DNA from 2 places in the Mesorhizobium sp. M1396 genome. Region 2 is predicted to be linked to the other one. Evidence: riboswitches for the same ligand, from Rfam matches in the RefSeq annotation. Region 2 holds a riboswitch; the other holds the start of a gene.
The links. A riboswitch is a leader RNA that binds a small molecule or an ion and turns the genes downstream of it on or off. The one in region 2 is predicted to bind thiamine pyrophosphate.

Region 1: another riboswitch for thiamine pyrophosphate. It lies ahead of thiB (thiamine ABC transporter substrate binding subunit); the one in region 2 lies ahead of NKH02_RS27235 (YkoF family thiamine/hydroxymethylpyrimidine-binding protein).

What each region holds. Positions count from the first base shown of each region.
Region 1 covers NZ_JAMYLA010000012.1:89,425-95,220, forward strand. The annotation lists gene thiQ (thiamine ABC transporter ATP-binding protein) at 1-277, opposite strand, end outside; gene thiP (thiamine/thiamine pyrophosphate ABC transporter permease) at 270-1,889, opposite strand; gene thiB (thiamine ABC transporter substrate binding subunit) at 2,130-3,128, opposite strand; TPP riboswitch at 3,172-3,286, opposite strand; gene NKH02_RS10285 (thiamine diphosphokinase) at 3,374-4,018, shown strand; gene NKH02_RS10290 (ABC-F family ATP-binding cassette domain-containing protein) at 4,020-5,796, shown strand, end outside.
Region 2 covers NZ_JAMYLA010000052.1:34,144-39,939, reverse strand. The annotation lists gene NKH02_RS27250 (tetratricopeptide repeat protein) at 1-2,481, shown strand, start outside; gene NKH02_RS27245 (hypothetical protein) at 2,460-3,239, shown strand; gene NKH02_RS27240 (hypothetical protein) at 3,236-3,481, opposite strand; partial or broken gene NKH02_RS27235 (YkoF family thiamine/hydroxymethylpyrimidine-binding protein) at 3,526-3,927, opposite strand; TPP riboswitch at 3,918-4,030, opposite strand; gene NKH02_RS27230 (hypothetical protein) at 4,248-4,583, shown strand; gene NKH02_RS27225 (LysR family transcriptional regulator) at 4,708-5,628, opposite strand; gene NKH02_RS27220 (SDR family oxidoreductase) at 5,774-5,796, shown strand, end outside.

The DNA.
Region 1 (5,796 bases), on a different contig from region 2:
TCTCCTGGAACACCATCGATACCGGGCGCACCGAGGCCGGCTCGGCGCTGACATCGGCGCCGCCGATCAGCACGCGGCCCGACTGTGGCATCTCGAAGCCGGCGACCAGATTGAGCAGCGTCGACTTGCCCGACCCGCTCGGCCCCATGATCGCGGTGATCTTCGACGTGGCGAACTCGACATCGAAGACCAGCGGCGTCTCGCCGTAGCTGAACGCCACCTTGTCCAGCCGCACCGGCGCGCCTTTTTCAAGCCCGCTGGCCTTTCCATCAAGCATCCCGGATCCTCTCCCTTCCCAGCGAGTGCGCCGCCACGATCAGGGCGAGGCAGACGAGGCCGAGCAGCAGTGCCAGGCCGGCGGCATCCTCGGTGCGGTAGCTGCCCATGCGCGCCAGGAGAAGGTAGGGCAATGTCTGCACGGAATCGCTGCCGAACAAGGCAATGACGCCGAGATCGCCGAGCGACAGGGCCATGGCGAAAGCGAAGGCGGTGGCGAGCGGCCGACGCAGCGACGGCCAGTCGACCAGCACCAACCGGTTCCAGCCCGCAATGCCGAGCTGTGCACAGAGCCGTTCGTGACGCTCGCTCGCCGCATCATAGGCGGGACGGACGGCCCGTAGGGCGAACGGCATCGCCATCACCGCGTTGACGGTGACGACCATGACCGGGGCGATGGCGAAGACATCGCCGACATGGCGCAGCAACAGGAACCAGCCGGCGCCGACGACGATGGGCGGCACGACCAGGACGAAGCCGGCGCCTGTATCGGTGGCATGCTCAAGCATTGTCCGGGGGCCAGCCGAGCGGTTCAACGCCAGCGCCCGGCGCGCCACGGTCAACGCCAGCGATAGCATCACCGAGAGCAGTGCGGACAGGAAGGCCAGCCCCGCACTGGTCAGAGCCGCCTGCCGCACGGTGGCCTCGCCGGCCAGCCGGCCGAGATCGGCACCCAACCCGGCCGTCACCGTCGCCGCCATCGGCCCGACGACGAACAGCAGCGCCAAGACGATGAGCATGGCGTTCAGCCAGGTCTCGCTCCTCTTGACCGAGAGGTAGCGGCGTTGCGCAACCGGCAGGTTGGTGTCGCCGACCACATTGGCGCCCAGCCGCGTCAGTGCCAGCACCACGATAAAGGTCAGGGCGATCTGCAGCAGCGTCAGCGTCACCGCCCGCGCGGGATCGAAATCGAAGCGCAGCGCCTGGTAGATGCCGACCTCCAGCGTCGTCGCTGCCGGCCCGCCACCGAGCGTCAGCACAATGGTGAAGGATGTGATGCAGAGCATGAAGACTAGCCCGGCGACACCCGGCAATGCCGCACGCAGCGTTGGCCATTCGATCAGCCTGAACGCCGGCCGCGCTGCAATGCCGAGCTGGCTCGCCAGCCGCCATTGGTCGGCCGGTATAGTCTGCAGCGACTCGAGGAACAGCCTTGTCGCCAGCGGCAGGTTGAAGAAGACATGGGCGACGAGAATGCCCGACAGGCCGTAGATGCCCGGCCAGCTTCCACCGCCGATCACCGTGAACACGCCAGCGAAATAGCCGGCGCGGCCATAAAGCGCCAGCACGCCGAGTGCCGCGACGATGGCCGGCAGCGCCAACGGTATGGCGAAGATCTGCAGTATGAAGGCGCGGCCAAGGAAGCGTGGATGCCGCGACATCGCCCGCGCGACAAACAGCGCAGGGACGACGGAGAGGAGCGTCGACAATGCCGCTTGCCAGAGCGTGAAGCGCACGACGCGCAGCAGATAGGGATCGAAGGCTGCCCAGGCGCCCGAGAGGTCGTGGCCGCCTTCGAAAAGCAGGCCGGCAAACGCGCCACCGATGAGCAGCGCGATTGCGGCGAGCGCGAGGATGCCGGCGCTGATGCGGGGGTCAGACGCGCGTTGCACGCTGGACCACCTGACTTGAGGTTCTTAGCGAAGGCCGCGTTCCTTCGCGCCCCCCTCTGTCCTGCCGGACATCTCCCCCACAAGGGGGGAGATTGGCAGTTTCCGCGCCTCGCTCATTCCAGCAACGTTGGCGATTGGCGAAATCGCCGACGACAGCCAATCTCCCCCCGTGTGGGGGAGATGTCCAGCAGGACAGAGGGGGGCGCCGTAGGGCACTCATCTTTCGATCATAGGACCAAATTACTTGCTCATCACCGTCAGCCACTCATCTACCCAGGCCTTGCGGTTGGTGGCGACCTCTTCGGGGCTGAACAGCAAGGTCTTGGTCGGCTTGACCAGTTTGTCAAAGGCCGGGTTGAGCGGCTTGTCGGTCTTCCCTGCCGGGAACATCCAGTTGGTCTCCGGGATGGCATCCTGGAACTTCGGTCCGGTCATGAAGGCCATGAACTTCTCAGCCAGTGGGTTTTTCGCCCCTGTCGTGGTGATGCCCGCCACCTCGATCTGCAGGTACTCGCCCTCCTCGAAGGAGGCCGCCTGGTAGCGCTCGGTGTTTTCCGCCACCATGTGGTAGGCCGGCGACGTCGTGTAGGACAGCACCATCGGCGCCTCGCCCTTGGTGAACAGGCCGTAGGCCTCGCTCCAGCCCGGCGTCACGGTCAGCACTTTCGCCTTCAGCTTGGCCCAGGCTTCCGGCGCCTTGTCGCCATAGACCGACTTGACCCACAACAGCAGGCCGAGGCCCGGCGTCGAGGTGCGCGGATCCTGGATGACGATCTTGTCGTCGGCGCTGCCTTCTACCAGTTCTTTCAGGCTCTTCGGCGGGCTCTTCAGCTTCTCCGTGTCATAGACGACAGCGAAGTAACCGTAGTCAAAGGGGACAAAAGTGTCGTCGCTCCAGCCACCCGGCACAGTGGCATCCGCCACCGCGCCATGCGGCGCGAACAGGCCGGTGGCCTTGGCATCGGCGGTAAGGTTTGTGTCGAGGCCAAGCACGATATCGGCCTTCGTTGATGCGCCTTCCAGCTTGACGCGGTTGAGCAGCGCGACGCCATCGGCGACCGAGACGAACTCCACATCGCAGCCGCATTCGGCCTCGAATTCCTTCTTCACCACCGGACCCGGACCCCAGTCCGCGGTGAAACTCTCATATGTGTAGACGGTGAGTTTGTCCTTGGCCAAGGCCGGCCCGGACAAGACCACGGTCATGGCTGAGACAAGAGCGTATAAAAGCGTGCGCATCGGCGCCTCCTTCGTTCGAATTGAAAGGAATTGAGGCGTCGGACTGTCCGAAACGTCTAATCCCTCCGCCGGTACAAACCGGATCAGGTTCAGCGGGTTGGCGAGACTGCCTCTCAGCCGGTCCGCGAAGATCGCGTCCGGCACCCCGTTAGAGCGTTTCGACACATAGGCCCGGCCGATCCCTCACGCAAGTGGGAGTTTGCCGCCTTCCGTTTCCGGTGCCAGGCTGGTAAGGGCCACACGATATGAGCACATTCACCATCCTGCTTGGCGGCGACCTCATCCGCACGCCACGGCTCGACCGCCAGGTCGAAGGCTCCCGCGTGATTGCCGCCGACGCCGGCATCGGCCATGCGCGGCTGCTCGGCCTAGTCCCGGAACTGTGGGTGGGGGATTTCGATTCCGTGCCGGCCAACCTGCCGGAAAATCTCGCCACTGTCCCCCGCCGGACCTTCTCGGCGGAAAAGGACCAAACCGATGGCGAACTGGCCATCGCAGCCGCACTGGAGCTCGGCGCGACCAGCCTGGTGCTCGCCGGCGCCTTCGGCGGCAAGCGCGCCGACCACGCTTTCCTGCATCTTGCGCTTGCCCTGCGCCTTGCCGAGGCCGGAACGGAGGTGCTGCTGACCAGCGGCGCCCAGGAGGGCGTTCCCCTGCTCCACGGCAGGGCCGGTTTCGACTATGCCGACGGCACGCTGTTTTCGGTGCTCGGCTTTTCCGAACTCGCCGGCCTGACCGTCAATGGCGCCAAATGGCCACTGAATCACGTCAAGGTGGCGTTCGGTTCGTCGCTGACCATTTCCAATGAGGTCAAGGGCCGCCTCGAAATCGCGCTCGGCCACGGCCGCGCGATGCTGCTCGCTCATCCTTTTCCCTTACCTGAAAGCTGACATGGCCCCGCCCCTTCTCAACCTCGACGGGATAAAACTGACCTTCGGTGGCACGCCGCTACTCGATGGCGCCGCCTTGACCGCTTCTGCCGGCGACAAGATCGCGCTGGTCGGCCGCAACGGGTCGGGCAAGTCGACGCTGCTGAAGATCGCCGCCGGCCTGATCGAGCCGCAGGACGGCGAGGTGTTCCGCCAGCCTTCGGCGACCGTCCGCTATTTGCCGCAGATGCCCGACATGGAGGGTTTTGCCAGTGTCCGCGCCTATGTCGAGGCCGGACTCGGACCCGCCGACGACCCGTACCGCGCCAGCTATCTGATGGAGCATCTCGGCCTCTCGGGTGAGGAGCGGCCGAACGACCTGTCCGGCGGCGAGGCAAGGCGCGCGGCCCTTGCCCGCGTCATGGCGCCCGAACCCGACATCCTGCTGCTCGACGAGCCGACCAATCATCTCGACCTCTCGGTGATCGAATGGCTGGAAGAGGAGCTCGTCCGCACCTCATCGGCACTGATCGTCATCTCGCACGACCGCCGCTTTCTCGAGCGTGTATCGCGCGCCACCGTCTGGCTCGATCGCGGCCAGACGCGCAGGCTGGACAAGGGTTTTGGCCATTTCGAGGAATGGCGCGACCTGGTGCTGGAAGAGGAAGAACGCGAGCAGCACAAGCTTGGCCGCCAGATCGTGCGCGAGGAGCACTGGCTGCGCTACGGCGTGACGGCGCGGCGCAAGCGCAACATGCGCCGGCTGGGCGAGTTGCAAACCATGCGCCAGCGTTTTCGCGGACATCGCGGCGCCGAAGGCTCGGCCACCATGGTGGCGAGCGACGCCGCCGAATCCGGCAAGCTGGTGATCGAGGCCAAGAACATCGAGAAGAGTTTCGGCGATCTCACCGTGGTCAAGGGGTTTTCGACCCGCATCCAGCGCGGCGATCGGGTCGGTCTGGTCGGGCCGAACGGCGCCGGCAAGACGACGCTCTTGAAGATGCTGACCGGCGAGATGAAGCCCGACGCCGGTTCGGTGCGGCTCGGCACCAATCTGGAGATCGCCACGCTCGACCAGAAGCGCGAGGCCGTCGACCCGCAGGAGACACTGGCGCAGTATCTCACCGACGGGCGCGGCGAGAACCTGGTCATCAATGGCGAGCAGCGCCATGTCGTCTCCTACATGAAGGATTTCCTGTTCAAGCCGGAACAGGCGCGCACGCCGGTGCGCGAGCTGTCCGGCGGCGAGCGAGCGCGGCTCTTGCTGGCGCGCGTGCTGGCCCGACCGGCAAACCTGCTGGTGCTCGATGAGCCGACCAACGATCTCGACATGGAGACGCTGGAACTGCTGCAAGAACTGGTCGCCGGGTTTGCCGGAACGGTCATCCTGGTCAGCCACGACCGTGATTTCCTCGACCGCACCGTGACCAGCCTGATCGCGCCGGATGGTGACGGCCGCTGGATCGAATATGCCGGCGGTTATTCCGACATGCTGGCGCAACGCGGCGGCACCAGGCTCGACGACCGTAAGGCGCGCGCGAAAGCCGAAAATGGCGAAGCGTCGGCACCGGGTAGGAGCGAGGCAGCCGCGCCAAAGGGGCCGCCGAAAAAACTGTCGTTCAAGCAGAAGTTCGCGCTGGAATCGCTGCCCAAGAAAATCGAAGCGGTGATGGCGTCGATCTCGAGGCTTGAAAACAACATCGCCGATCCGGCCTATTACGAGCGCGATCCGGCTTCCTTCCAGAAGACCATCGCCGCCCTCGACAAGGAGCGCGCCACGCTGGCAGCGCTGGAGGAGG
Region 2 (5,796 bases):
GGCGACAATGATCGCGCCATAGCTGATTTCGACAAGGTGATTGACGTCAACGCGAAGGACGCCGCCGCCTATTTCGGCCGCGCGCTCGCGTTGACCCGCAAAGGCGATCGTGACCGCGCGGCCACCGACTGCCGAAAAGCCATGGAACTCGACCCAAAAAGGTCCGGCGCCTGCAACGAGCAGGTGACAGGCGGTGAAGCTCCGTCTGCGGAAGCACCGATGGCCGCTCCACGGCAGGACAATTCAGCAGCTATCGCCTGGAATCTGCAGCGGGGGTTGGACCAGCAGATTCAAGGCTATGTCGGAGGAGCGATAGACTCGTTCAGCTTTGTAGTCGGGCTCGATCCCCACAATGCCGAAGCCTATTACGATCGCGCCTTGGCCAAGGCGTCTGTAGGAGACTATGTGGATGCTGCTGCCGACTGTAGACAGGCAATCAAGCTCGATCCGAAGCGGACAGGTACCTGCAACGAACAGGTCGCAGACGACAGGGTCCAGCCAGTCGAACCCGCTGCAACGGAAAAGATCGGAGCTCCCGGCGCCGCCAAAATCCTGATCGAGCGCGGCATGGTGCGGCTGTCTAAGTATGGCATCGAGGGCGCCATTCTCGATTTCGACAGTGCCATCGGCCTCGATCCGAACAATGCCGATGCCTATTTCAGCCGCGGTCGCGCCAAGACACTGAAGGGAGATCTGGCCGGAGCGGCGGCGGATTGCCGGCACGCCATCGACCTCGACCCGCATAGGACGGGAAGCTGTCGCGAACATGATGCGAACGTCGAAGGCAAGCCGCCCGCAATTGCGGATGCGCCAAAGGCCCAAGCCGCCGTTCCCGACATGGCGGCCACGGAAGACACGCTGGCAGCAAAGGCCCTGGAGTCTACAGACCGGCGCGCGCTGGAAGCGATCCTGGGCGGCGATGCCTTCCTGGACATGGGCAAATACGACCAGGCGATTGGCGCATATGGCAAGGCGATCGCGCTCGATCCGAACAACCGGTTTGCCTATTTCGGCCGCGGCAAGGCCTGGGCCGCCAAGCGCGATTACGAGCAGGCGATCGCCGACTTCGACAATGTCATCCACCTCGCCCCCAATATGGCGTCGGCGCATGCTCGCCGCGGCCTCGCCAAGGTCACCTCAGGCGATACCGATGGCGCTCTTGCCGACTGCGACCGGGCTTCAACACTCGATCCAAAGGTGCGCGACGCTTACTTCTGCAAAGGCATGGCCTTGCACGCCAAGGGCGACCCGGCGCGCGCGATCGCTGCCTATTCGGTAGCCATCGAGATCGATCCGAAGGACGACGCCAGCTACTATGGGCGCGGCATGGCGCGGGCCGACAGGAAGGACTATGACGAGGCCATCGCCGACTTCGGCCAGGCGATCAGGCTCGATCCGGACAATGCGGACTACGCGGTTGTCCGCAAGGCGGCGGTGGCTGCGTTAAAGAAAGGCGGTGCCGCGCCGGATGCCGTCGGCTCGGATCCGAAGAACCACAAGGTCTTCATGGATCGCGGCGACGCCTTCTACGACAAAGGCAAATACGATCGCGCCATCGCCGAATACAGCCGCGTGATCGAACTCAACCCGCAATATGCGCCGGCCTATTTTGCGCGTGGCACCGTCTGGTTCACCAAGGGCGACTACGACCCGGCGATTGCCGACTTCGACCAGGCGCTGAAGCTCAATCCAAAGATGGCTCCCGCCCGCAAGGGCCGCAAGTCGGCGATGGTTGCAAGAGACGAAGCGAACGCATCGAAGATGCCAGGCAAGGCCGTTGGCCTGGCTGGCGAGCGAGCGACCAGGCCGAGTTGGACTTCACTCGCCGCGCAAACCTTCAACAAGGGTCGAGCGCTGTATGGAAAGGACGACTATGACGGCGCCATAGCCATGTACGGCAAGGCGATTGCACTCTCTCCGGCGTTCCATGATGCCTATCTGGCCCGAGCGATGGTCTGGGAGGCCAAGAGCGACTACGCTCATGCCATCGCCGATTACAGTCAGGCAATCACGCTCAATCCGAAATTTGCCGATACCTACTACGACCGTGGTCAGAACCGCGGTTTCCAAAGAGATTACGACGGGGCGCTTGCTGACTACGGAAAGGCCATCAGTCTCAATACCAAGGACGCAAGGGTCTATGCCGATCGGGGCCTCATCTTGATGGGCAGGCATGAGGACGTCGCTGCGTTGCGTGATTTCGAAAAGGCCCTCAGCCTCGATCGCAAGAACCCCTTTGCCTATTTGGGCCGGGGCGTCATTCGGATCAGCAAGGCGGATTATGACGGGGCCATCGCCGATTTGAGCCAGACGATAAAGCTCAAACCGGATTTCGCCGCCGCCTACAAAGTGCGGAGCAGAGCGTGGGACGCCAAGGGCAACCCAAGCGAGCCGAGGCCGACCGCAAGAAAGCGCGCAGCCTCGAGACGAAATAGAGACAAGGTTCAGGAGGGCCGTCGATGTCGCGTTGGAAAGCCTTAGGCGTGGCGGCGGTCGCCGCTTTGTCCTTTGTTGCGGTAAAAGCATTGCCCTGGGCGCTCGGCTTTGCCGGCGGTAAATATCTTTATCAGACGGTTGCGGGTTCGCCAGATCCACAAACGCTGACCAAAGCTCTGGTAAGCCAACAAATTCAGAGCCAGGGAAGCCAGATTTTCAAGGCAATCGAGCAGGAGTTTCCAGACGACTACGACACCGTCGTGGAAAAGATCACGGCCGTGGCCAGACTTGGAAATGTCGAACAGGTGCGAAACGCGAGCAGGATGGCTGTCGCCGATCTCAGGCGAAGATACGCATCCCTGCTGTCCTCGGCTCCGGACGGTAAAGCCGCCGATGCGCTGCGTGCGCAATCGGATATGCTCAACCATGTCATGGCGCGGGAAACCGCCGCCATCTGCAACAACTACCTACGTGAAGGGCCGGACGCGCTCAGCGCGCCGGACCAGGATTTCCTGATCGACATGGACAAGGTCGGCGCCACCCTGTTTCATGCCTTCGGTGCAGCGAAGGATGGCGGTCTGCCGGCCGCCGCTGCTAGCGACGGAGACTGGTCGCTGCTGGCCGACGCTTTCATCAATGCTGGCGGCACTCCCGCCGAGATGACTGCCATTGCCAATGTCAGCCGGGACTTCGAAGGTCTCTGCCCGGCCGTGGCAAAACTCTACGCAGCCGCCCTGTCGCTGCAGGGTGAATCCGGGCGACACATCAAAACCACTCTGCTCTATGAGATCGTCCGGAATTAGTCGGATCTGCTGATCTGTGTGTCCGACGTAGAGCTGCCGCACTTCGTGAGCTTCTTTGATTGGCCAGCCATTTCCTCGAAGGTCGACGCGAAGAGATAGCCGCCGATCGCGTCCATCTTGGCCGGATCCATCGTCCCGATGGCGCCGCTTTGGCTGCGCAGATAATGGCCGTCGACCAGCATCTTCAGTGAAGCCTCGATCAGTGCCGGATTGGTCAGCGTGTCCTTGTTGGCGGCGACCAATAGGGCTGCCCGCCTCCTCGGGATCAACAGCGAACTGATAGCCGCGCCGCGTTGCCTCCGCGCAATTTCGTGCAGAAATGCTGGAGCGCTCATAGACGCCCGACTGCTTGAGAAAATCGATGCAGCCGTAGATCTCGTCCATATTGTCGTCGGCGCCCATCACGTAGAGCGAGAACTGCGCTGCCGCCGGCGCCGCGCACCGCCGCGATGCCGCATCCCTACGTGGGCCGAGTGGCCCGACAGGTCCGCCAAGCGCATCGGAGCGGCAGATCGGATCATCCGGCTCGCCCGGACAGCCGCGCGAAATGGTAGCCGACAGCACGCGAGTTCGCCGCTGCGCGCCGCCGCCACGAAGAGGTCGCGCACAGCCCGCCCAGCGCGCCAAGGATGTCGCCGACGAAATCGTCGACCATGGGATATAGGGAAATCTGTGCGCCTGAAAACATCGCCCGCCTCGCTCCGCTGGTATTACCCAGATCAGCTTTTAGGGTCTGCGGGCTTGCCGCCCCGTCTCAGCCCCGACCGTACGGAGCACCCCCGTGGATGCGCGGGTTAATGCACCAATCAAACTGAAGTGAAAGCCATTTTTTCAGCGCGCTGCGCCAAAAAGCATTGCGCCAGGCCTGGTTCTTGGGTCGAAGCTGCCGATGCTGCTGGAGCTGAATTTTGTCGGGAACCTTCGCTGCCGCGACCTGTTGTCCCCACAGTCGCAATGCGATCACCTTCGTAGAAACAAGCGACGAGTTCACAGAAATGGAGACAAACCATGTTCATGAAAATCATCGCAGCTTCGGCTCTTACCGTCGGTCTGGCCATGTCAGCCATGGCGCAAAGCGCCGGTAGCAACAACGCAAATGGCGATGGCAGCGGCAGCGGGAAGTCGGTGACTGTGGAGCCGAACACCCCGGCTTCGCCGAATACGGTCAGCCCGGGTACTGTCGACCCCGGCATAACCAACAGCACGACCGGCGTGCCCGGCGACATGAATTCGAACGCAGATCGAAATTGCCCGGCCGGCCCGCAGGGCGCGCAGCCTGACGCTACCCACACGTCGCCGGGCACCTCTGCGCCGACGGTCAATGACAACCATTGCGGTAAGTAGGCCATTGCTGGCCACCAAAGAAGCCGCGAGCCCATGCTCCGCTGCTTCTTTGGGCGTCAGCGGAACCGGGCACTCCTAAACAAGGCCAAGCTGGCATTATCGACCTGTTCAAGCGGCGCGCGCGTCAGCCACCCGGCAGCGTTTGGCGTCCGGCATGTGCATGACGCAGAAAATCGACGAAGGCGCGCACGGCCGGCGGCGTATGGCGCTGCTTCTGATAGCAGAGGAACCAGCCGGGAAAGGTCGCACACCACTCATCCAGCAGCGACACCAGTTTGCCGGCATCGATCAGCGGACGTACCAGCTCTTCCGCCCAGAAGGCGATGCCGACGCCCTGCACCGCGGCGGCAATCGCCATGTCGCGGCTAGAGACGATCAGCGGACCGTTGACCGCGACCGAAAACCATTGGCCATCCCTGGCGAATTCCCATCTGTAGGGACCGGCACTGCCCGGCCGGCGCCAGTTGATGCAGCGGTGTTGGTGCAAATCCGCGGGTGCCGACGGCGATCCGTGACGGGCGACGTACTCCGGCGAGGCCACGGCGAGTTGGCGCTGGGTGCCGCCGAGCGTTACGGCGACCATGTCGGCTTCAAGAAATTCACCAAGTCTGGCGCTGACATCAAAGCCGGCCTCGACACTATCAATGGCGGCATCGTCGATCGTCACATCGAGCACGATGTCGGGCCAAGCCTGGTGAAAACGGCCGAGCACCGGCTCCAGATAGGTGGTGGCGGCAACACTGGGCATATGGACGCGCAAGATGCCGGCTGGCATGCCACGCAAGGCTATGGCATCGCCGACCGCCGCCTCCATCTCGGCCATGGCCGGCGCGAAGCGCGCGTGTAGGCGCGCGCCGGCTTCGGTCAGCGAGAGGCTGCGGGTTGTGCGGTTGAGCAGGCGCAAGCCAAGCCGCGCTTCGAGCTGGCGGATCGTCTGGCTGAGCGTCGATGCGGAAATCCGGAGATCTTCCGCGGCGCGAGCAAAACTGCCATGCGCGACGACAGTGGCAAAGGCCTTCAGCTCCGCATAGTCGCTACCCCGCATTATCTCGGATTCTCCAATGAGTATGATCGAATTCTATCGCATTTTCCGCAGGGTGTCTGTTGCCTAGGTTGAGGACATATCTCGAATGATGCCGATCATCGGCATCGAGCGCATCTGAACTTCTCTTTGAGCAGGAGCAACCAACATGCGGAAACTCAATGGAAAAAT